Linked DNA regions of Gloeobacter violaceus PCC 7421. The protein of the gene in region 1 binds, or shares a complex with, the protein of each later gene. Links are inferred from orthologs where the notes say so. Each region holds a gene or a part of one and is shown on either strand. Other genes may lie near its edges. The genes, in order: cdaA and GLL_RS02030.

What was found.
Region 2: the proteins of cdaA (region 1) and GLL_RS02030 are in contact, whole or in part, in a crystal structure (PDB 7OJS), measured with the Bacillus subtilis proteins. The link is inferred for Gloeobacter violaceus PCC 7421 from one-to-one orthologs.

What each region holds. Positions count from the first base shown.
Region 1 is NC_005125.1:100,888-112,956, reverse strand. What follows is about bases 4,772-7,771. They hold cdaA (diadenylate cyclase CdaA), read left to right. Parts: upstream 4,772-5,830; coding sequence 5,831-6,712; downstream 6,713-7,771. Other genes in these bases: GLL_RS00545 (DUF3146 family protein), read right to left, coding at 7,509-7,771; GLL_RS00550 (isoprenyl transferase), read left to right, coding at 6,717-7,466; lysA (diaminopimelate decarboxylase), read left to right, coding at 4,772-5,834. Outside these bases: GLL_RS00585 (SDR family oxidoreductase), read left to right, coding at 1-543; GLL_RS00580 (DUF6391 domain-containing protein), read left to right, coding at 562-1,119; GLL_RS00575 (ADP-ribosylglycohydrolase family protein), read right to left, coding at 1,292-1,516; GLL_RS00570 (hypothetical protein), read right to left, coding at 2,053-3,255; GLL_RS00565 (ADP-ribosylglycohydrolase family protein), read right to left, coding at 3,441-4,367; more of lysA, read left to right, coding at 4,500-4,771; more of GLL_RS00545, read right to left, coding at 7,772-7,775; GLL_RS00540 (GNAT family N-acetyltransferase), read left to right, coding at 7,878-8,312; GLL_RS00535 (GlsB/YeaQ/YmgE family stress response membrane protein), read right to left, coding at 8,390-8,650; GLL_RS00530 (hypothetical protein), read right to left, coding at 8,774-9,169; GLL_RS00525 (pyridoxine 5'-phosphate synthase), read left to right, coding at 9,300-10,019; ispE (4-(cytidine 5'-diphospho)-2-C-methyl-D-erythritol kinase), read left to right, coding at 10,016-10,924; GLL_RS00515 (prepilin-type N-terminal cleavage/methylation domain-containing protein), read left to right, coding at 10,973-11,422; GLL_RS00510 (hypothetical protein), read left to right, coding at 11,419-12,069. UniProt on the Bacillus subtilis protein: One of 3 paralogous diadenylate cyclases (DAC) in this bacteria, catalyzing the condensation of 2 ATP molecules into cyclic di-AMP (c-di-AMP). Upon expression in E.coli leads to c-di-AMP synthesis.
Region 2 is NC_005125.1:403,841-415,812, reverse strand. Bases 3,585-6,487 are described here. They hold GLL_RS02030 (phosphoglucomutase/phosphomannomutase family protein), read right to left. Parts: upstream 5,793-6,487; coding sequence 4,377-5,792; downstream 3,585-4,376. Other genes in these bases: GLL_RS02025 (thioredoxin-like domain-containing protein), read left to right, coding at 5,910-6,487; GLL_RS02035 (DUF6800 family protein), read right to left, coding at 4,143-4,349; GLL_RS02040 (hypothetical protein), read right to left, coding at 3,834-4,019; GLL_RS02045 (photosystem II S4 domain protein), read left to right, coding at 3,585-3,829. In the rest of the region: beta-carotene ketolase CrtO, read left to right, coding at 51-1,754; GLL_RS02050 (hypothetical protein), read right to left, coding at 1,949-2,629; more of GLL_RS02045, read left to right, coding at 3,041-3,584; more of GLL_RS02025, read left to right, coding at 6,488-7,442; GLL_RS02020 (DUF2283 domain-containing protein), read right to left, coding at 7,495-8,631; cobO (cob(I)yrinic acid a,c-diamide adenosyltransferase), read right to left, coding at 8,959-9,564; GLL_RS02010 (precorrin-8X methylmutase), read left to right, coding at 9,630-10,226; GLL_RS02005 (cation:proton antiporter), read left to right, coding at 10,344-11,972. UniProt on the Bacillus subtilis protein: Catalyzes the conversion of glucosamine-6-phosphate to glucosamine-1-phosphate. Glucosamine-1-phosphate is used for cell wall biosynthesis.

The DNA.
Region 1 (12,069 bases):
ACCGACGTCACCGTCAAAGAGCAGGTGGATAATCTCTACACCAAGGTGGCCGCTACCTTCGGTCAGCTCGACGTTGTGCTCAACGCCGCCGGCCTTGGCATCCTCAAGCCCATTCAGAACCTGAGCGAAGCAGATCTCGACCGGCAGATGGCCGTCAACCTCAAAGGCACCTTCTTGAGTTGCCAGGCGGCGGTGCCCCTGATGAGCCAACAGTCGGGGGGGGGCCACATTTTCAACATTCCGGGCATCCTCGGCCAGCACCCGATGGCGACGGCCGCCGCCTACTGCGCCTCCAAGTACGCCGTCGTCGGCCTCACCAAGTCGATGGCCCTCGATCTCAAGCGCGCGGGCGTCAAATTCACGCTGCTCTACCTGGGTGGGGTGAACACACCCTTCTGGGACAACGCCGGCATGCGCGTTCAGCGCGACAAAATGTTGAGTGCCGAGACCGCTGCCGAGGCTGTCGCCTTTGCCCTCGCCCTCCCCTCCCCCGGTGTTCCCAACGAAATCGTCATCCAGCCCGACAGTCACCAGTTTCTCTAGTGCCCGGAGGTTCAGCGCATGACCCACGCCAACGATCTACCCCGGCCGGTGACCATCGAGCGGGACGATTCGCCCCTCAGCGCGCTGCAGGATCTCTTCGAGCGCATCCGTCAGGTGCATGCCCTCGAGCACGCCACCATCTGGGTGCTCTCCGAACAGGATCCCGATCTCAAATTGAGCGGTTTTTCGACCGATCGGGGCTTTTTTATCTATGGCCCGGTCGACACCGGAGCGCTGCTGCGCGCCGCCCACCGCGCCCTGGAGCGCATCAACCGGGGTGAAGAGAACCTGGCTATCCACCCGCGCTGCGGCACCAACCTCTCGGTGGGAATGCTGATTACCGCCGGGGTCGGTTTAGGAGCGAGTTTGTTCTTGCCGCGCCGTCCCCTGCCGCAACTGGTGGCCCTCGGCACCGCAGTGGTGGCAGCCTCCCAACTGGCCACCGGCCTTGGAGCCCTCGCCCAGCGCCACCTCACCACCTCGATTCCCCGCAACCTCGAAATTGCCGGGGCGCGCACGCTCTCCGATCTGGCCGGCCGCCACAGCCACTTCGTCGAGACCCGCTACATCGGCTAAGACCGCAAACAGAAAAACGCCGCGCCTTCCAGGGGGCGCGGCGCCGCAATCGACATCTAAAAATCGGCAAAGCGAAAACGGTCGCAAACGAGCCGACCCCGAACCGGACCACCTTCACTAGAAAGTACGCGCGTTACCCTGGAGCGGATCGCCGTGGCAGCAAAAAAGATCCTTACCCAGCCAGCAGCCGTTCCAGCAAAGGCCTGTAGAGCGCTCCGCCGCGCAAACGCGCCTGCCAGCGCTCGGGGATCGCCTCGATACCTTGCTGGAGCCCGGCGATCCCACCCGCCAGACAGGCGGTGGTGTCGGTGTCGTTACCTAGCGAGACGGCAAGCTTCACCACCTGCTCATAGGCTCCCCCCGCCTCCACCGCCCAGTGCCAGTTCACCATAGCGATTTTCTGCAGCCTCGAATTTGTCGAACCTCGTACACAAGATGGCTTGGCCGATTGCCGCCGCCACTTCCAATGAACGAACTACACCGGTTGGTATCTCGGTCGTTACTCCTATTGAAAAACAAAAACAAGTGAGGCTATATCAGATCCTAGACGCTGAAAATCATACGTGTTTAGAGTAACAATATAGTCAACTTTTGCCTTTAGTGCGGCCTGAGCTATAATCGCGTCATAGACGATTGCGCCATGAAGAGACTGGATGCTCATTCGAGCAAAGATAGCGAGATAATCACCTTCGTCAAGGTTAACAGCAGTGAAGTTAACCAATAGTTGGCGGATAGCCTTTTCTGTATTTCTAGGACTTAACTGCGGCTATGCTTTCCCGGTCATATACCGATAATATTCACTGAGTGAATGAGTGGAAATATAGCCCTCGGCAACGCTAGAGATAACTTCTTGCAATAGGGGAAGGCACCTCTCCCTATCGGGATGGCCTGGAACAGAGCTTGCAATAAGGGTGTTTGTGTCGAAAAGTAATCTCACTCTTCTCGCATGCTTCGGATTGCATCGACCAAATCTGTGTCCACTCGCGTGTGAACAACTGGTAATCCGTCAATAATCTCCATGGAAGCTTCTTCGATATTGGAATCAATTTCAGAAATCTGTTTCTCGTCCAGCTCGACTTGGCTGTCTAGTCCTTCCTCAAGCCAAAAAGTCTCAGCCTCGAACACAGTTTGCCATTCCTTCTGAGTCTTTAGCGCTATCTTTACCTCCCATAGCAGCAAACCAATACACAATAGACCGAGCAGGAAAGCTAACCAAATGGAACCGAAGATTTGCGGTCGAATCACTACGAGCCTGAGCGCAAATGCTTCAATCACTAGGATGATAAACAACATGACTATCGGAGGTATCAGGTTTGCCCGAAATTCTGTGATATGCTCACGTCGTACTTCTGGCTTGACTTCTAAATTTCTCCAAAGCCTAGCCTGAGCCAATTCGACATCTGTGGGCTTTGATTCCGAAAATCGCAGTTGCATAGGTTTCTGGCGGTAAAATATGTACAAAGAACTTGGATTCCAGTTCGTCGGAAGCTCTTGAGCAAAACGAACAACAGTACGTCTCTTGCGCTCTACACTGACACGAAATAATAAGTATGGCGCAATCAACATCAGCGACCAAAGAGAAGCTGCGAAAGCGAACTCTATCATAGTGATGTGGATTTGTTCCGATCTCCCAAGCCCCTCAAGAAAACTCTTCCAAGAGTCTTGATAACCAAGAACCAAATCAATGACCTCTTTTCGTTGAGCTACTGGCAAAATCCAGTAAAAAGTTACACATATTGCAGCTATAAAAAGGTAGCCTTTGTACTTTGAATACCAAGGCTGCTTAGGCTCATTTTCTTGAACGAAAGTTTTGATGTCATTGTAGAGATAACGTATTTGCTCGCCGTGTCTAGGAAGTTGCCCTGTCAATCCTTTGGCAATTTGCTTAAGAGTGACGAGCAATAGACGCTGCAGAGGTTCTCGTTCGAGCTGGGCGCTCACGTAGTCAACAGCATAGAGAAAGATTTGAGGAATCTGCTCAATCTTTTCTCGCCAGGAGTGCTTCGAATGTAACCTCAATTCGCGCAAGCGTTCATCTAAGGATGAAAACTCATTCTGGACATGTTTTATGTAATTTGCGTAGCGCTCGAACACCAATGTGGCATCACTCTGAATCTGGTCAATCCTTTCGTTCACCTCATCGACTCCTGAAAATGCACTCGAGCTAAGCAAATTCTATACATAGCAGAGGCTTTTTGCCAGTAAGCATACTCTAGCAGGCAAAGGCTCAGGTTGCATTTCTGTAAAGAGAAGCCTAGCCGTCTAGCAGTCATATTCAATAGGGCGCATTGCAGAATCTGGGAGAAAGCTCAAAGCAACTGTTACTGTGCTAGAAGTCGCTCCAGCAAAGGCTTGTACAGTTCACTGCCGCGCAGGTGCCGCATCCAGCGCTCAGGGATCGCCTCGATACCTTGCTGGAGTCCGGCGATCCCACCTGCCAGACAGGCGGTGGTGTCGGTGTCGTTGCCCAGCGAGACGGCAAGCTTCACCACCTGCTCGTAGGTTTGCCCCGCCTCCACTGCCCAGCGCACCGAGTGCAGACAGTCGACGACGTAGGCTCCCCCCCGGCCCCTGGGCGGCGCTTCAGGACGAATCTCCGCGTCCAGTTCGCGCAGGGCCATCGGTTCGGCGGCATAGAGTGTCCTTACCGTTGCCGTAGCGGCAGCCCACGGCTGGGCTGCCCCCTCGAGGATGCGCCGTGCCCACAGGCAATAGAGCGCGCAGCACAACTGCGCACGGGCGTGGCCATGGGTAATTTGCGACTGCAAGGCCGCATCGCGGGCCAGTTGTGCGTCCCCGCCGCGGTGCCATAGCGCCAAGGGCAACACCCGCATCAGTGAACCATTGCCGTTGGCTCGCTCATCCGCCGCCCCGGCCCGCAGAGCGGGAGTGCCGGCCTTGAGGGCCGCGAGCGCCTCGCCCGTCTGGACGCCGACATCGAAGACGCAGCCATCGACGGCCAGATAACCTTCGTCGTGCCAGGCCAGCAGCCGACGGCCAACATCCTCGGCATCGAGCCGTCCGCAGTCGAGCAGCGAGGCGAGCAGACACAGCGCCTGCGCCCCGTCGTCAGACCAGGTACCGGGCGGGACCGCGTGGGTGGGGGTGTAGCCGGGGGGCGGCTCGAAGTTGATCAGGCCGATGGGGGGCAGGTTGGTGGATGGGTTGAACTCGTAGGGCACCCCGAGGGCATCCCCCACCAGCAGACCCACCAGACCCCCCGCCAACCGCTCTCGGTGTGTCGGCATGGGATTATCGGTTGCGGGCAACGTCGATTATCCCCCAACGCCTGCGCGATCTCCGTAGACTTTGGACGAAAGGCAGGCGCGGACGGACGAAGCTTACAGGTAAACTATTAGAAACTATCGCCGCCGTCCTCCATGCCCGCCGACATCCCTTCGCCGAACCAGATGATCGCACCGCTTGAGACCCGCACCGACGCTCGAGGGCACCTCATGATCGGCGGCTGCGATGTGGTCGATCTGGCGCAGCGCTTCGGCACACCCCTGTATATTCTCGACGAGGCGACACTGCGCGCTGCCTGTACCCAGTACGTCGAAGCGTTCAAGCGCCACTACGCCGGGGATTTTCGGGTGCTCTACGCCTCGAAGGCCTGGAGCAACCTGGCGATCTGCGCCATCGTCCATCGCTGCGGCTTAGGCATTGACGCGGTCTCGGCGGGCGAAGTCCACACGGCCTTGCGGGCGGGGGTACCCGGCGAACTGGTGTACCTGCACGGCAACAACAAATCCGAAGCGGAGATTCTCCTCGCCGCAGAAGTCGGTGCAACGGTGGTGGCCGACAACTGGCTCGATCTCGAGATTTTGAGTGCTATCTCTGCCGAGTGTCCGGTACGGGTGATGGTGCGCGTCGCCCCCGGCATCGACATCCACACCCACGAATACATCCGCACCGGCCACCTCGACAGCAAATTCGGCTTCGATCCGTCCGAACTCGCCGCAGTACTCGCCTACCTGGCGCGCATTCCCAGCCTCAGAGCCGTCGGTCTGCACGCCCATATCGGCTCGCAAAGCTTCGAGCTTGCTCCCCACGGCGATGCCGCCCAACTGCTTTTGGAGTGGTACCCCAAGGCACTGGCCCTTGGCCTGTCGGATTTCAATGAACTGAACGTGGGGGGCGGCCTGGGGATCCGCTACACCGACGACGACGACCCGCCCGCCATCGACGAGTGGGTAGGCACGATCTGCCAGGCAGTGACGCGCACCTGCAATACCTACAATTTACCCCTGCCAAAATTGTTGTGCGAACCGGGCCGCTCGCTGGTAGGCCCCGCCTGCGCCACGGCTTACACCGTCGGTTCCACCAAGACCATACCCAGCATACGTAAATATTTCTCCGTAGATGGCGGCATGTCTGACAATCCCCGGCCCATCACCTATAAAGCGCTCTACACGGCCGTTGTCGCCAACAAGATGCACGATGGACGCCGTGAGAAGGTGACCGTGGCCGGCAAGCACTGCGAGTCTGGGGACGTGCTGCTGCGCGATGTTGAGCTGCCTCCACTCGAGAGGGGAGATTGCCTGGTCGTCTTTAGCACCGGTGCGTACAATTGCAGTATGGCTTCAAACTACAACCGTATCCCTCGTCCAGCGGCGGTGCTTGTCAGTGACGGCGAGGCGACCCTCATCGTCAAGCGTGAGAGCCCGGACGACCTGTTGCGCTGCGACTGTCTACCGGAACGACTGCAGACATGAACGGCCCCCTGGAACAACTGTCAGGCGAACTGGCTCTGCGACCGCTCATCATTTCGATTCTCGATTGGGCTGCGGTGGGCCTGCTGCTCTACCTGGCCTTTCAGTTGATCCGCCAGACCCGCACGGTCTGGCTCATCCGGGGTTTTTTGATCCTCTCGGGCGCCTTTTTTCTGAGCAACTTGCTTGGATTGACCACCCTCAATTTCATCCTCGATAAGATCTTGATCGGGGTGGCGGTGGCAGTGCCTGTCATCTTCCAGCCGGAGTTGCGCCGTTTTCTTGAGCAGTTGGGCCGGGGCGAGATCTTCACATTGCTCAAGCCCGATCGGGTGCCGGACTTCGAGAAAGAAGCCCTCGACGAGTTGCTTGACGCCGTCCAAGATCTGTCTGAGGAGCGCATTGGTGCCCTCATAGTGATCGAGCAGAGTCCCATCGACGACCGGCTCTTGCAAGATCCGGGCGATACGATGGATGCGGTTCTTTCCAAGAGCTTGCTGTTGACCATCTTTTATCCAAAGACGCGGCTGCACGACGGCGCGGTGCTCGTTCGCGACTGGCGCATTCAATCGGCGAGCGTTATTTTGCCGATGTCCACCCAGATCCCGGCGCGGCAGTTGGGCACCCGCCACCGCGCAGCGATGGGCATCACCGAGCAAACCGACGCCCTGTGCATCGTCGTCTCCGAAGAGACCGGTTCGATCTCCCTCGCCGAGCGCGGCAAATTGCAGAGGCCGCTCACCGTCGAGCAGCTGGCCGAAGCGCTCAACCGCCGCTACCGGCGCGACCAGCCTCCCTCGGTGTTTACCATTCCGGCGCTGAGCGACTGGACGCGCAAGCTCTTCCCCGCCTCCTCCAGCCAATCGGGCAACAGCGACTAAATCGATGACCACCCCGCATACGCTCCTGCGCAGCCTGCCCTCCGATCTTGATCCCAATCGCCTGCCGCGCCATGTCGCCGCCATCATGGACGGCAACGGCCGCTGGGCGTCAAAGCGCAACCTTCCCCGAGTGATGGGCCATCAGGCTGGGGTGAGTGCCCTCAAAGAGCTGTTGCGCTGTTGCAAAGACTGGGGCATCGGTGCTCTCACGGTCTATGCCTTCTCGACGGAGAACTGGAAGCGGCCGCAATACGAGGTCGAATTTTTGATGGCCCTTTTTGAGAAAGTGCTCAACCACGAGCTTTCGGAGATGGTGGATGAGGGGGTGCGCATTCGCTTCGTCGGGGCACTCGCCCATCTGCCCGGAGCTCTGCAGAGTGCCATCGAGGGAGCGATGGCGGCCACAGAGGCGAACACGGCGGTCGAGTTCACCGTCGCCACCAACTACGGTGGCCGGCAAGAGATCGTCAATGCCTGCCGCGAACTGGCCGAGCAGGTACGGTCAGGCCGTCTCCTGCCCGAGCAGATCGACGAGAAGCTTTTTGCCCAGCACCTCTACACCCGCGAGCTTAGCGATCCCGACTTACTGATCCGCACCAGCGGCGAGCAGCGCCTGAGCAACTATTTGCTCTGGCAGATGGCCTATACCGAAATTTATGTAGCCGACGTGTTATGGCCCGACTTTGACCGAGCGGCCTTCCACGCTGCGCTGCAATCCTACCAAGGTCGCCAGCGTCGCTTTGGTAAGGTGTGAGATCTCCCCCGGCCCCCCCTTGGGAAGGGGGGGCCGGGGGGGTCAAATCCTTGCCTTGACCGTGAAGGCGTAGGTCTCCCCAGTCTCCAGTCGAAAATCATTCTTTTCGAGAAACCGCTGCAGGGGTTCTTTGATCAAGGCCCGGCCCAGGGATGGATGAATTTCAAGCTGGCCTCCACTCAGGAAATGCCAGCGAAATGTCCAGACGTACTGGCCACCCTCGGCGTCACCTTCCAGCCAGCCTCCAGACAGGGAGCGGGCACTGACGCGCAGGTTGATCTCGGTTTGGGGTAATCGGCCGCTTGCCACGCGCCTGCCCTCTACTGCGATTTTTTTATCTTAGAAGCTGATGGCGAAATGGCGCGCTTGAAAATGTTACGGTGGTTAAAGTGTCTATCGAGTTGCCCGTCCGTGAGCCAAACCGCCGCACCCGCTATTACTCTGTCATTCGACGCTGCAAGTGTCGAACCTATGCAACTGCAGCAGCTTTTTGATACTGGTGCCTTCTGGGCGCGCAACCGGCAAATCGGTAGGATCGAGTGTATGCTTGCCTGCAGCAAGCCGGTGGTCGCCGCTTATGCCGAAAGCCGATTGGTCGGTTTTGCCCGCGCTACCAGCGATGGTGCCTTTCGAGCCACAATCTGGGATGTGGTGGTACATCCGGACTACCAAAAACTGGGTCTCGGACGCCGCCTGATTGAGGCGCTTTTGGATGAACCGGCAATACGCGATGTCGAGCGCGTCTATCTGATGACGACCTTTCAGCAAGGCTTTTACGAAAAACTGGGCTTCCAACGCAACGCTTCGACGACGATGCTGCTGATGCGCTCAGACGAAGTGGGCTGACAGCAACCGCAGCTACAAAATCAGGCGGGCCACGGTTTTACTGTGGCCCGCCTCGATCGTATGAATTTGCGATGCGCTTAGCGGCGAACGGCATAACCGGAAACGAGCGCGACAATGAATACCAAGATCGCCGAGCCGAGGATGGTCGGGATCAAAGACACATTCGCCAGGGCAGGACCGAAGTTGCCAAACAGAGCCGCACCCACCCAGGCACCAATGACGCCGAAAACAGCGGCGACCAGAAAGCCCCCCGGGATGCGTCCAGGTACGATCGCCTCGGCAATGACAGCACAGATGCCGGCTACGACCAAAAACAAAATAAAGCTCAAGATCCCCATGTCCTTTGAACTCCACTGGAGTGATGCTCTTATTCTAGAAACCCCGGACTGCGGGAGCGTCCGCCAGAGGATTGAACTCGTGGGTGCCCCTTTTGACAGGGGACAACGCGATACAGCTATGTCTCAAGGACGGCCGCCCGGACGGGAATTTTCGGCGTCTTTGATACCCAACTGGTAGACTCCGGCACCGATGGACACCATCAAACCGCCGGCCAGCGCCCAACTCCCTCCCAGAGTATGGCGCAGAACGATGAACACGACCACCGCCAGGATCAGCGAAGGCAATATGCTCAAGATCGAGGCGAAAAGCTGGTTGCGCTCCTCCCAACCTTTCGGACGGCGCTCGAGCGTCTGGGCGGTGTAGATGGCTCGATCGGCGTCGTTGAGCCATCCGCACAGCACGTCCACCAGACGGCCGTTGAAGCGGGAAAAACACAAGTAAAGCGCCAGCGACCAGAGGCTGATGCCTGCAGCCACCGCCGGTGACAGTCCGAATTTGTAAAGAAAAAAGTCGATCACATTTTGTAAAGATCTCGCCCTGCTACCCAGGGTACACCGCGCCGATGAGAATAACTACTTAGGCACAAATGCCTGGTGCGGGTTTGCCCAGGTCGAGCGATAAACTGGAGCAGTTGTCCAGGAGAACAGCGTGCCTACCCTCGGGGTCAACATCGATCACGTCGCTACGATCCGTCAGGCGCGCCGCACCGTCGAGCCTGATCCGGCGGCGGCGGCGGTACTGGTGGAACTGGCGGGTGCTGACGGAATTACCGTCCATCTGCGCGAAGATCGCCGCCATATTCAAGATCGCGATGTCGAGATTCTGCGGCGCACGGTACGCACACACCTCAACCTGGAGATGGCCGCCACCCGGGCGATGGTGGACTTTGCTCTGGACGTGCGGCCGGACTACGTGACGCTGGTACCCGAACGGCGCGAGGAGGTGACCACCGAGGGCGGCCTCGATGTGGGCGGTCAGATTGCATCGGTGGGTCTGGCGGTCGAGCAGTTGCAATGCGCAGGCATTCCGGTGAGTTTGTTCGTCGATCCGGATGCCGCTCAACTGCAAGCTTCGGCCCGCACCGGAGCCAAGTTTGTCGAACTGCACACCGGACGCTACGCCGAGGCCAGGGGCGAGCAGGCCCAGCGCAGCGAACTGGCGCAGCTTGCCGCCGCCTGCGATGAAGCCCAGGCTCTGGGTCTGCGGGTCAATGCCGGTCATGGCCTGACGTACTGGAATGTCGCACCGGTGGCGCGCTTGTCGGGTATGGAAGAACTCAATATCGGACACTCGATTATTGCCCGGGCGGTGCTGGTGGGTCTCGAGCGGGCGGTGCGCGAAATGAAGCAGGCGATGATAGCTGGATGAAGACTGTTCGCCTGCGGGCCGCCGCCAAGATCAATCTCTACCTCGAGATACTCGGGGTACGCCCCGACAACTTCCACGAATTGGTGATGGTGCTGCAGAGCGTTGATCTGGCCGACACCGTCACCCTGCGCGCCGCGCCCACGACCAGGGTGAGTTGCTCCCATCCATTGGTGCCCAACGACCGTACCAATCTGGCGGTAAGAGCGGTCGAAGTGCTTCAGAAGCACACCGGCATCGACGAAGGAGTCGAGATTGTCATCGAGAAGCGCATCCCGGTAGCGAGCGGTCTGGCGGGCGGCTCCACCGACGCCGCCGCAGTGCTGGCGGGGCTCAACGTGCTTTGGGATCTCGGCTTGACCCAGAGACAGCTGCAGTCTCTGGGTGCTCAAATCGGCTCGGATATTCCCTTTTGTGTGACAGGCGGCACCGCCCTTGCTATGGGCCGGGGTGAAGTGCTCTCGCCTCTGCCGGCCCTGAAGGGGGTCTACTTAGTGCTGGCCAAACTCGCCGATTTGCAGGTATCCACCGCCTGGGCCTACCAGACCTACCGGCGCGAGTATCTGAGCGAGGGTACCGCGCCGCGCGCCCGCACCAGTGCTCTGCTCTCGGCGGTGGCCAGCCAGGAGGTTGCCCGCATCGCACCACTGTTGCACAACGACCTGGAGCGCGCCGTGCTGCCCGCCTACCCGCAGGTGAGCGCGCTGCGCGAACACTTGGTGAGCGCCGGGGCACTGGGGGCAATGATGTCTGGCTCCGGCCCGGCGGTGTTTGGCCTTGCAAGGGACCGCGCCCACGCCGAGGCTGTTTGTGCCGTCCTTGCGGGTGAACCCGGACTGGAACTGTTCGTCTGCAAAACCCAGCAGGCGGGCATCCTGATGGAAGAATCGGAGTCCTCCGACTTGTAAATTTCCCACAAATAGATTTAAACTGGGGCGCGTTGCTGCCAGCCGGAGATGGACTGTATGCTCTTCACCCGCCCGCTGCGTGGTTTTTCGTTGGTCGAGATGGTGCTTGCCCTCGCTGTCGGGGCGGCCTTGGGTCTGGCGGCGGTGACGGTGGGACTGTACTGGCGGGGTGAAGCGCAGCGGCGGCTCCTGGGCGCCTCGGTGCCCCTCATTGCCCAGGCGATGCGCCAGTACGCGCGCGCCCACGGCAGTCTGCCCGATCTGGCCGTGGCGGAAGATAGCGATCGCTGGTTGGTCCTCTACACGCCGCCGGGATCGACCACCCTCCCGGACGGCGCCCGCCGCACACTGCCGGACGGCATCGCTTACCAACGCCTGCAGACGTATGTGCCTTCGAGTATTCCCTTTGGCCAGGTCCCCGGGCGGGTGCGGCTCACCGGCACCGGTTGCGAGCCGACGGACCGTCTCACCGAATGCACCTTGAGCATCGTGCCATGAAAAAATTTGTGCAATTGCTGTTGACGATCGGCGTACTGCTCAGCGCCATGTTCGTGCTGGTCAATCGCCTGGGGGCGGCTCCTACCCAGCGCACCGGCTACCTGATCGGCATCCAGGAGTTGAACAACCTCGGGCCTATTGGCGACAACGGTGTTCTGAAACTTGGGCCGGTGGATCTGACCGGTTTGCCGATGCCTCCGGACTTTGTGACCGCAACTGCCGAAGCGCAGATGGGCATCGCCAACAGTTGCGTCAAGCTGGAGATGCTGCTCAACTACACCTACAGCGGTCTGACCGGGGTGCCCAATAACATGGCGGGCAGTACCGACAACACCGACTGTCAGGTCAATGGCGGCGGCAACCAGAAAGACGAACGGACCTATACCCTTGCTTCGGTAACGGCGAATATCGACGACAGCCAAACGTCGATGTCGCTGTCGGTCTTTGCCTACTTTTTCGGCAACAACGAGAACGCGAGCAAAGTGACCCTGCGCACGGTGCGCCTGAGTTACTACAGCCTCGAACCACCAACCGCCGGGGCCGCCCAATCGGTGCAACTGGTGCCTTCCGCATTTAATGGGTTGGTGATCTACCCGTCGGTCGCGACGTTTTTTGGCAAGTACTTTGTCTATATCGATAATCAGCGC
Region 2 (11,972 bases), 300 kb from region 1 along the record:
CGTTTCGCAATCTGGTGAAGAAACGCAGAGCGATGCCAGGGAGTTCGGACGTGGATACTTACGATGTCGTCATCATTGGAGCCGGCCACAACGGGCTGGTGTGTGCAGCATATCTACTCAAGGCGGGCTACAGCGTCCTGTTGCTCGAAAAACGCGAGATCCCGGGTGGGGCGGCGACCACCGAGGAGGTGATGCCCGACGAAGCGCCGGGCTTTCGCTTCAACCTCTGCGCCATCGATCACGAATTTATCCACCTGGGTCCGGTGGTCGAGGAACTCGAACTGGAAAAATTCGGCCTCGAATACCTGTACTGCGACCCGGTCGTCTTCTGCCCGCACCCGGACGGGCGTTACTTTCTGGCCCACCGCTCCGTGGATAAAACCTGCGGGGAGATTGCCCGCTACAGCGAGCGCGACGCGCGCAAGTACCGCGAATTTATCGATTTTTGGCAGCGGGCGATGGGCGTATTCATTCCGATCTTCAATGCCCCGCCCAAGTCGCTTTTGGACATCGCGGGCAACTTCGACGGCGCCAAACTCGCGGATCTCTTCTCGGTGATCGGCGGCCCGAACAAGACCCTCGATTTTGCCCAGAGCCTGCTGACCAGTCCCCGGGACATGCTCGAGGAATGGTTCGACCTGGAACTGGTTCGAGCCCCCCTCGCCCGTCTGGCCGCCGAACTGGGCGCCCCGCCCTCCCAAAAAGCCCTCGCCTTCGGGGCGGTGATGATGGCGATGCGCCACAATCCGGGCATGGCCCGCCCCAGAGGCGGCACCGGGGCGCTGGTGGCGGCCCTGGTGCGGTTGGTGGAAAGCCTGGGGGGTGAAATCCTCTGCAACCAGTCGGTGCGGCGCATCCTGGTCGAGGAGAACCGGGCGGTGGGGGTGGAGACCGCCGACGGCCGCGCCTACCGCGCCCGCCACGGCGTCGTCTCCAACATCGACGCCAAGCGCGTCTTTTTGCACCTGATCGATCCGGCCGATGTCGATCGGGCCGACGACAAACTGCGCGAGCGGGTCGAGCGCAAAATCGGCAACAGCAACGAGACGATTCTCAAAATCGACCTCGCCCTTTCGGAGCCCCTGCGCTTCGAGCACCACCAGCACCGCGACGAGTACCTAATTGGTTCGATCCTCATTGCCGATTCGGTCGATCAAGTCGAAATCGCCCACAGCGATCCGGCCGTGGGCAAAATTCCCCTCGAAGATCCTTCGATGTATGTCGTGGTGCCTTCCGTGCTCGATCCGAGCCTTGCCCCCGAGGGCAAGCACACCGCCTGGATCGAATTTTTTGCTCCTTACCAGATTGCCGGGGCGGAGGGCACCGGCCAGATGGGCACCGGCTGGACGGATGAACTGAAAAACAAAGTCGCCGACCAGGTGATCGACAAACTTGCCCAGTACGCCCCCAACGTCCACAAAGCTACCATCGCCCGCAACGTCGAGAGTCCGGCGGAATTGGCCGACCGGCTTGGGGCGCTCAAGGGCAACTACTACCACCTGGATATGACCATCGACTACCTAATGTTTTTCCGGCCGCTACCCGAGATCGCCAACTACAAAACGCCCATCGACGGGCTCTACCTGAGCGGCGCGGGCACCCACCCGGGCGGTTCGGTCTCGGGGATGCCCGGCCGCAACGCGGCGCGCGTCTTCCTGCACGAGCAGCGCCCAATTGCCGAAACGGCCAAAGACGCGGTCAAATCGCTCAGCGAGACGGCAAAGTCGGTGTACCGCAGCCTGACCGGCAGCTGATCGCCCTTGCTCACCGACAAAAGTGCTGAAAGCTTCGCCCGTGCCTGGAAGGACGGCAGATCCCGGCATCCCATGGGATGCCGGGGGATTCCAAGCTGTTGATCAGATGAGAAAGTACGCGGCCTTCCTACCTACCCAGGCCCACCCTTTTTGCGGCGGAACCCACCCCGATCCTCGGCGGCAGGAGTTGCGCTTCAGTACTTCAGTGAAGGCAGCACCTGGTGATACGGCACCAGGCCCGCAACGGCATGACTCACCTGAGTCGCCACGCGCGGATTCTGTTTCATCGACCAGATGAGCAGCGTATTCATCCATGAGAACTTTCTAAACGCTTTGATTTGCAGACCCGCCCGTAGATCTGCCTCGAAGTGAGACTCGTAGAGATACTGCCAGTTTGCTGCTGCCACTTCTGAGGAGCGACTCATGTTAATCGCCTGTGCAACATAAAGCCCACTCAGTACAGCATTCGCAATGCCTTCTCCCGTCAAAAGATCGGTCAGATTTGCAGCGTCTCCGATCTTCAGAATATTACCGTCCGCGACTCGATTCCCTTTTTGAGCAGTCGCAAGCGGATAAACTTTTGGCGCGTCCTGGCGAACGGCTTTACTCAGCAAGTGTCGGGTCTGTTGGTTGCTTTGGATGAATTGCTTGAACAACTGAATCACATTCGTGTTGATCTTTTGCAATTCGTCCAACCAGGCTCCCACCCCAACATTCAATTTGACACATTCTCCCTGGGTCGCAACGGGAAAGATCCAACCGTATCCACTCGCGCCCAAACGACGGTCGAAGTGGATTTGGGCTTCGGCCAAATCCACTTCCGATAGGTCCTGGCGGTTGAACGTCCAATAAGCGCGAATCGCGATTGCAGTCACGTCTCCCGCAGAAACACCGCGCGCATCGATCAGGTAATCGAACGTCTCAGATAAGCGCTGAAACTGCCCAGTGTTTTTGCGAACGGTTTGGATGATTGGAACGCATCCCGCACCGATTGCTTTCTCGTGCAGGAGCTGATCAAAAACGAATCGGGGGATGCAGTACGCTTCCAGTGTTGTGGCTTCACTTTGAGCTTTGCGGCTGGCAGGAGCACTAGACGGTGATTTCGAGTGCTGCCGGTGGACCCCTTGGTGATGTAGAGAGTTCCTGCCTCGCCGGCGATCTTGGGGCGAAACTCCAGGGCCACTTTCTCGATGTTAGGCCATGGCGACTTGCTTGAAAGTGTTGAGAGTGTGTTGAGTGCTTGCAATCAACCGTCTTCCCCCAGCACCTACTCTAAAATCAAGGGCATGCCCAGCACTTTGCCCCGCGAAGAATTGCTCAAGCGCGCCGAGCATCGCGACGCGCTCGCGCGCGTGCTCGATCTGGCCGAGACGGCCCTGCGCGACTGGTCGGTGGTCACCTCCGACTTTTACTCGCCTCCCGAAGTGGGCGAATGTCTCGATGTCTTTTCGCGTCTGGTGGAGGTGCACGCCGCCGCCTGGGGCGGCTATTCCCAGGCCGAGCGCCAACGTATCGCGGTTTCCCGCGATAACATTGCCATCGAAACCGCCGCCATTCCGTTGGCTGCCGTCGATATTCGCGGTAACTTTTTGTTCGACGCCGCAAGCCATCGTGATTTTCTGGGGGCCATCCTGGGCACCGGCATCGTGCGTGGCAAGGTGGGGGACATTCTGGTGCTGGGGGATCGCGGCGCCCAGACGCTGGTGGCCCCTGAACTGGTGCCGTTTTTGCAGACTAGCCTCACCAGCGTGCGCACGGTGCCGGTGCAGGTGGTGCCGATTGGCTTTGAGGAACTACGCATCCGGCCGCCCCAGACCAAGGAAATCACCTCGGTCGAAGCGTCGCTGCGCATCGACGCCATCGGTTCGGCCGGGTTTGGTTTATCCCGCAACAAGATGGTCGAATCGATCGAAGCGGGGGAGGTGACCCTCAACTGGAAGACCGTCACCCAGCCCAGCAAGAACGTCCAGACCGGCGACCGCATCACCCTGCGCGGGCGGGGCCGCCTGGAGGTGGGACCGGTGGATACGACCAAAAAAGGACGCTACCGCGTCCAGATGATCCGCTATCAGTAAAGTCTCACTTGGATTCTTCGATCACCGCCATCACCACGGTGGCGGCAGCGATGTTAAGGATCCCGGCGATTTTGACGCCTTTGTACAGAGGCGGTACCGTGCGGTGCAGGCCGACGGCACGGGTGGCGCCGTCGATGATGCCGCTGGTGAGCAGCCAGAAATTGCGATAGCTCTCGATAGCCTGGTACATCGCTGTAATACTCCTTGAATAGACATTCGCGATCGACGGACAAACCCGGGGTGTCCCACCTGCGACCACTGCCATCATCGCCCCCCGCCGCCATCGGCGGGATGTACCCCAGGGTAGGTGGCTCTACTGCGAGGTGACGGCGGCGGTAGAGGGGTTGGCGAATTCTTCGACGCTCAGCCAGGGCGAGAGGCGGGCGGCGCGACTGTAGATGTCTTTGCGCTCCGCCTCGGTCTTGGCGGCATGGTAGCGGGCGCGCAGTTTGGCGAGTTTGGCTTTGCGGTGGCGGCGGCGATCGATTTCTTTGGTCCGCTCGATTTTTTTGAAGGACATGGGTACTTCGCTTTCAGGCACAGCTACTCAGCATAGCACCCCAGGGCCGGTGGCCCAACGCTCCGCCCACTGCAATGTCTCGGTGACCCGGGCGGGGTCGGGGCCTTCGCAGTAGAGCCGGAGCAGCGGTTCGGTGCCGCTGAAGCGGACGAGCAACCAGTGCCCGTCGGCGAGGCGAAATTTGTGGCCGTCGATAGCGCTGTGTTCGATCACTGCCTGCCCGGCCACCGTTTTGGGGGGGGAGTTTTCCAGCTCTCCCAGCAATCGCTGCTTGAACGCTTCGTCCGCCAGGCGCAGATCCTGCCGGTCGTAGTGGGAGCGAAAACCGAGTTCCTCCTGCAATTGGGCAAACAGAGCGCCCAGATCTTTGCCGGTTTGCGCCACGATCTCGACTAGATACAGCGCACACAGAAGCCCGTCGCGCTCGGGCATGTGGCCCAGATAGCCGATGCCTCCCGATTCTTCGCCACCCACGAGCACCGGCTCGCGCAGCATGACGTCGGCGATGTACTTAAAGCCGATGGCCGTCTCCTCGACCGGCAATCCCCGGGCGCGGGCCACCTTTGCAATCAGATCCGAGCCGCTGATCGTCTTGACGACTTTGCCGGCGAGTCCCCGGCGGCGGGCCAGGTGGTCCACCAGCAGGGGAATGAGCACCTGGCAGCTCAAAAAATGGCCGTGGCGATCGGCGGCGGCGATCCGATCGGCGTCGCCATCCAAGGCCAGACCGACCACCGGCCGATTCCCCCGGTAGTCGCGCACCGCCTGAAATAAAGGCATCAGGTAGCGGCCGATCGGTTCGGGCGGGGTGCCGCCAAAAAGCGGATCGTGGCGCTCGCGCACTTCTACCACGTTCGGTCCGAGCAGGTGGGGCAATCCCCCCGCGCCGACGCCGTGCATGACATCGATAAAGATAGCCAGGTTCGCTTCCTGCAGGGCAGCCACGTCCACCCGCGTGCGCAACTGGGCCAGATAGTCCATCCATGGATCGAACAGCGCCAGGCTGCCCCGGGGCCGATCCGCAGGTACTGGACCTTCGAGCCGCTCTTCGACCGCCCGGGTGAATTCCGGCGAGACCGACCCTGCGAAGGCGCCTTTGATCTTGATGCCGCAGTAGGAAGCGGGGTTGTGGCTCGCGGTGAGCACCAGAGCACCCTTGGCGCCGCGTTTTTTGACCGCCCAGCTGAAGGCGGGGGTGGGGGCGGGGCGGTCGGCCAAGAGCACCGATAGACCCAGGCTGCGCACGGCTTCGGCGGCGGTGCGGGCAAATTCGTCGGCTAGAAAGCGGCGGTCGTAGCCGATGACGATTCCCTCGCCTTCAAAAGTTTCGGCAAGGATTTCAGCGGAAGCCCGCGCCACGCGGGTGACATTCTCGAAGGTGAATTCCCGCGCGATAATCGACCGCCAGCCGTCGGTACCGAAGCGAATGGCCGTGCCTGCCATCGGTTGCTCTCCTGTATGCCCGTTTGCACTGTCGAGTATAGGCCACCCGCCATTCGCAGTCCGCCCGTGCAGCCCGGGACAATCGCCCCACCGGTAAGCCATGCTGAAAGTGTGCCCATGGGAACCGCCGTGTCCAGCAAGACCCCCCGTGTCCGCGCCCCCGAGCTGCCCCCAAAATTTCACTGGCTCAACACCGACAGGCCCCTACGCCTGAAGGAACTGCGCGGCCGGGTCGTGCTGCTCGATTTTTGGACCTACTGCTGTATCAACTGTCTGCACATCTTGCCGGATCTCAAATACCTCGAGGACAAGTATCGCGACAGCCTCACGGTGATCGGCGTGCACACCGCCAAATTTGCCAACGAGCAGGACCTGGACAATATCCGCCGGGCGATCTTGCGCCACGACATCGAGCATCCGGTGATCGTCGATGAGAGCCACACCATCTGGCAGAGCTACACGGTCAGGGCCTGGCCGACGCTGGTGCTCATCGACCCGGACGGTTACTACGTGGGCCACGCCTCCGGCGAGGGCAACCGCGACCTGCTCGATCAACTGATCGGCGAACTGGTTTTGCGCCAGACAAACCAGGGCCGCCCGCTGCCCGGTGGGTTGCGCACACGCCTTGAAAAAGCTTCCGCCCCGCCCACGCCCCTCGCCTTTCCCGGCAAACTCACCGTTTACGGCGATCGCCTGTTTGTCAGCGACAGCGGTCACCACCGCATCGTGACCAGCAGCCTGGACGGCTCCAGCCACGAGAGCATCGGCTCCGGCATCCCCGGCTGGCGCGACGGCAACTTCGAGGAGGCCGAATTTTGGGCTCCCCAGGGGCTGGCTCTTTCTGCGGACGGCCGCACGCTGTTCGTCTGCGACACCGAGAATCATCTGCTGCGCAAAATCGACCTGGTCCGCCGCCAGGTAAGCACCTTCGCAGGCACCGGCGAGCAGAGTCTGGGCTATGGCCAGGTCGAAGGGCCAGGTCTGGAGATTCCCCTCAATTCGCCCTGGGACGCAGTGGTGGCGGATGGAGCGCTCTACGTGGCGATGGCCGGTTCCCACCAGATCTGGAAGTGCGACCCGCATAGCGGCAGAATCAGCACCTTTGCCGGCAACGGCCACGAATCGACCCTGAACGGTACGCGCGACGGTTCCGCTTTCGCCCAACCGAGTGGGATCACTACCAATGATCACAGGTTGTTCGTCGCCGACTCCGAAAGCAGTTCCGTGCGTACCGTGGGCATTGCTGAAGATATCACCGCACTCCTGTGCGGCTCAGGCGACCTGTTCGGCTTTGGGGATCAAGACGGCTTAGGGGAAGCCGTGCTGTTGCAGCACCCGCTTGGGGTGCACTGGGACGGTGGAACTTTGTGGTTGACCGACACCTACAACCACAAAATCAAGCGCATCGACCCCGAAAGTGGGCGGTGCGAGACTCTCACAGGCCACATCGACAGCGGCTATCTCGACGGCGACCTTGCCGAGGCGCGCTTCTGGGAGCCTGCCGGATTGTGGCGCAACGGCGATCGGATCTATATTGCCGACACCAACAACCACGCCATCCGCGTTATCGACCTTGTCTCGCGTCGGGTCTCGACGCTCAAAATCCGCAATCTGTGCGCTCCTGGGTACTGCTTTCCTGATAGCGCTTAAAACTCGATAGCCCTCGCTCTGGGCTCCTATGGATTCCACTAGCCAAACCTGTTTATGTAGCCCGTCTTTCTCTGATCTCTCGCCAGATCCCTCTAATCAGTAGGAAGCCAGCCAAGATAGGTATAAGACAAAGGAACCCATAAATGTACGCTACGATATGGTTTCTGGAATATATAAACCACGCTAAAATTCCGAAACCACTTGCGGTTATCAAGCACAGGTACAAGTAGGTAAAGCCTAAGAGTAACTGGTCTACAGGATTTTCGTTGGGGTAGGGTTCTTCTACCGCCTTAAACAGCTTCTGCTCCTCAAGATACAAACTTTTACCGGTGGCTGGGTCTACAATCTTTTTTAAGACTGGTGTTAGAAAGAGTTCATCTAGTTGTACGTAAGGTTCGTTAAACAATCTCCGTTTGACATAGAAAGTAATTACCAAGACAATGCTGAGCAGTCCCAGAGCGATTGAAATCAAATTAACAACATAAAATATATAGGTCGACAATAGATTAATTGTAATGTCTTGTACGTTTTCGCGAATGCCCTCCTGCATTAATGATTTAATTGTTTCCCAAGAAATTATTACAGCCAGGCCAGCGCTGCCAAACGGGCCAAGGATTGTCAACATCAACGGTGAGACAATAACGACGCCAATTTCCTCGCGCATCAGTTTTACTCTTTCATGAAGCGCCACCCACTGAATTTTCACGGCTTCTGAAGGGCTTGCAGAGGCATTTAATTTGTAAACTCTTTCGAGGGGAACAAGAATACGTCTAATGTGGCTAGTAATTAGCAAAAACAACAAGGGCCGGAAGACAGGATACCCCAGCCAAAACATCCAGTTTATACCATTCACACGCCACCAGATTAGCGTGGGCAAAAATTTCATTTTGCGGAGAATCAGTAAATATGTTTCCAGGAGTTTGAGCTGCTGTGCAAAAACAATTTGAACCGGGAGACTTCCGCCACGTTTGCTTGCATGGAGAACCGTAAAGCCAACGACTTGATCGCCTTCGTATCGAATGATCACGTCATCGTCAGTGAGCTCGCTATCGGTAGCGACACTTGGCTTTTTGAAATTGAAATACAACGTGTCGGCTTCAGAGTCGTAGAATGACCAGAAATCCTGCTTTCCCGCCAACTTTTCCAGCGGAAGCACGTTCAAGTAATCGTCTATATTAGTGGTGGCCATAACTGCTTTCTTCGATCTAGTGGCTGGGTTCTGCTGGTTGTGTAAGCGGTGATGATAAATCCATCGTCTTTCAACTCCCGGTACACGACAACGAGTTGTTTTTCGGACTGAATCGGTTTGACCGCTAACAGCTCCCCACCCGTGCCTGCTACGACCCGCTGAGGATCGCCAATCGCTTGCAAGATTTGAGACTTGCTATCCTTGAGTTCCGCGTGTTGCTCAATGATATGCTCCCATCGCTCCTCCGTCAGCCGAATAGGGACACCGTTTTTGGAGATGACACTGACAGGCACGGCGGGTCTGACCATCGCAAGGTCGTGTACTGGCTCAATACTCTATTCCCAGCTGCGCTTTGATCCCCTGGCTGCGGAAGGGGTGTTTGACCAGTTTCATCTCCGTCACCAAATCGGCGGCTTCGATGATGCTCTCCGGGGCGCCGCGGCCGGTGAGCACGACATGGACCATCTCGGGCTTGCGCGCCAGGCCCGCCAGGACTTGATTGGGATCGAGATATCCCAGTTTCATCGCCACGTTGATTTCATCGAGCAGCACGATGTGGTGTCGGCCCGCCAGGATAAGTTCCAGTCCCGCCTCCCAGGCTTCACCCGCTTTGGCGATATCGCGCCCGCGATCCTGGGTCTCCCAGGTAAACCCTTCGCCCATCGCCCGAAAGACTACCAGCTCCGGGAAGCGGCCGAGCAGTTTGGCTTCTCCCGGTTCCCAGGCACCCTTGATGAACTGGATCACCGCCACCGGCAGGCCGTGGCCCAGTGAACGGAAGATCATGCCGAAGGCCGCCGAACTTTTGCCCTTGCCGTCACCGGTGTAGACGATGAGCAGTCCCTTTTTGCGGTCGCGCTCGGCCAGGCGCTGCTCCTGCACCTGCTTGCGGCGCTCCATTTTGAGTTTGTGGGCGGTGTCGGCATCGGTCATGGTCGGGCCTCGCGCTACCAGGCCATCGTGCCACCAATCGGGCGGTCGTGGGATCATTAGAAGGCATGGACCTTCACCCAATCACCGCCGAAAGTTTCGCCATCATCGATGCTGAAATCGGCGAGCACGCCTTCCCACCCGCCGAATATCAGATCGTGCGGCGGGTGATCCACGCGACGGCCGACTTCGAGTACCAACACCTGTTGCGCTTTGAGCACGGAGCGATCCCCGCCGCCCTTGCCGCCATTCGGGCACAAACCCCGGTGATCGTCGATGTGCAGATGGTCAAAGTCGGCGTGGCCGGCAGCCTTGGAGATCATCCTCTTATTTGCGCGCTGGAAGCGGGGATTATCCCGCAGGCGGGTCAGACGCGCACGGAGGCAGGCTTGCTCGGTCTTAGCGCCCGCTATCCCGAAGCCATTTACGTCATCGGTAACGCTCCTACGGCCCTGCTGGCGCTGGTGGAGGCGATCCGTGCAGGCCGAGCACATCCGGCGCTGGTGGTGGGCGTGCCGGTGGGTTTTGTGCAGGTGATCCCCGCCAAAAAAGCCCTCGCCAGTCTGGCTATTCCCCAGATCCGGGTGGAGGGGCGCAAAGGCGGCTCGCCGGTGGCGGCGGCCATCGTCAACGCCTTGATGGCTCTGAGCACCGCCGCTTCCTGAGGAAGAGCCGCGCTTTGGCTACCGTTGCACCGACGAGGCATTGATTAAGCTGGTGGCATGAATAGCGGTTTTCCTATTTGTGCTTCTAGTCAGTGACCAGGCGTGGGTGAGGTAGAGATGGCATCGGAGTTACAACTTATCGTCGATATCGTGACCGTGCTCGGGGCGGCAGCGGCCGGGGGTTTTCTGGCGAGCCGCCTGCGTCAACCGGTGCTTCTGGGGTACTTGCTCGGGGGCATGGTGGTGGGACCGGCGGGGCTGTCGCTGGTGGGGGATGAAGGCGCCATCAAGGCCCTGGCTGAGGTGGGGGTGGCGTTGCTGCTGTTTGCCCTGGGGGTCGAATTTTCGATCAAAGAACTCAACAAGGTCCGCAACATCGCTTTGGGCGGGGGCAGCCTGCAGGTGTTGCTCACGATCTTTTTGGGAGGCGGCCTCGCCTATCTCACCGGCTGGGTGGACACCATTCCGAAGGCAATCTTCCTGGGGGCGGTGCTGTCGCTGTCTTCGACCGCCGTGGTGCTCAAGATCCTCATCGAGCGCAACGAGGTGCAGACCGCCCACGGCCAGGCGATGCTCGCGATTCTCATCGTGCAAGACCTGGGGTTGGGCCTGATGCTCGCGGTGCTGCCCGCCCTCACCCAACCGCCCGAGGCCCTAGGTGGGGCCTTGCTGTGGGCGCTGCTCAAATCGGTGTTGTTTATTGCCGGGGCGGTGGTATCCGGTATCTGGCTCATTCCGCCTCTGATGCGCCAGGTGGCGCGCACGGGCTCCCAGGAGCTGTTCGTGCTCACGGTCTTTGCCCTCTGCCTGGGGGTGGCGCTGGTCACCTCGACCATCGGCCTGGGTATCGAGATGGGCGCCTTCGTGGCGGGATTGATGATCTCCGAAGTCGAGTACGCCGATCAGGCCCTCGACCGGGTGCTGCCGATGCGCGACATATTTGCGACGGTCTTTTTCGCCTCGATCGGCAGCCTGATCGACCCAATCTTTTTGTGGAACAACGCCCCGACGTTACTTGGGTTGGTGGCGGCCGTCATGGTGGGCAAGGCGCTTATCGTGACGCCCGTTGTGATGATCTTCGGCTACCCGTTCAAGACGGCGCTCACCGTCGGATTAGGGCTCAACCAGATTGGCGAATTTTCGTTTGTGCTCGCCGGGGTGGCCCAGGGGCTGGGGCTGTTTTCGCAGGAACTGTACGGTCTGACGGTCGGTACGACGGCGGTGACGCTGGTGGTCACCCCGTTTGTGCTCAAGTCCTCGCCGATGATCTTCAACGCCCTGGAGTCGCTGCCTGTGGTCGGCAAAGCGTTGCGCGCGAGCGAAGCGCCAAAGGCGATCGCCGTCGAAGAGGGCATCCGCGATCACATCGTGGTGGCAGGCTACGGACGTGTGGGCGAGACGCTGGTGCGCATGCTGCGCTCCCAGGGGCACACCGTGCTGGTCATCGACAACAACGAGGCCACCACCGAAAGCCTGCGCAAACAACAAATTCCTTACCTTTACGGGGACTCCTCCAGCGAACTGGTGCTCGAAAAGGCGCACCTGGAGCAGGCGCGGGCGATGGCTATCGCCCTGCCGGACCCGATGGCGACTCGTCTTACCCTCAAGCGCGTGCTGAGCGTCGCGCCGGAAATCGATATCACTGTGCGTGCCCACGCCAATTCCGAAATCGACGCGCTCTACCAGTTGGGAGCGCGCGAAGTCGTACAGCCCGAGTTCGAGTCGGCCCTGGCGATGGGATCGCAC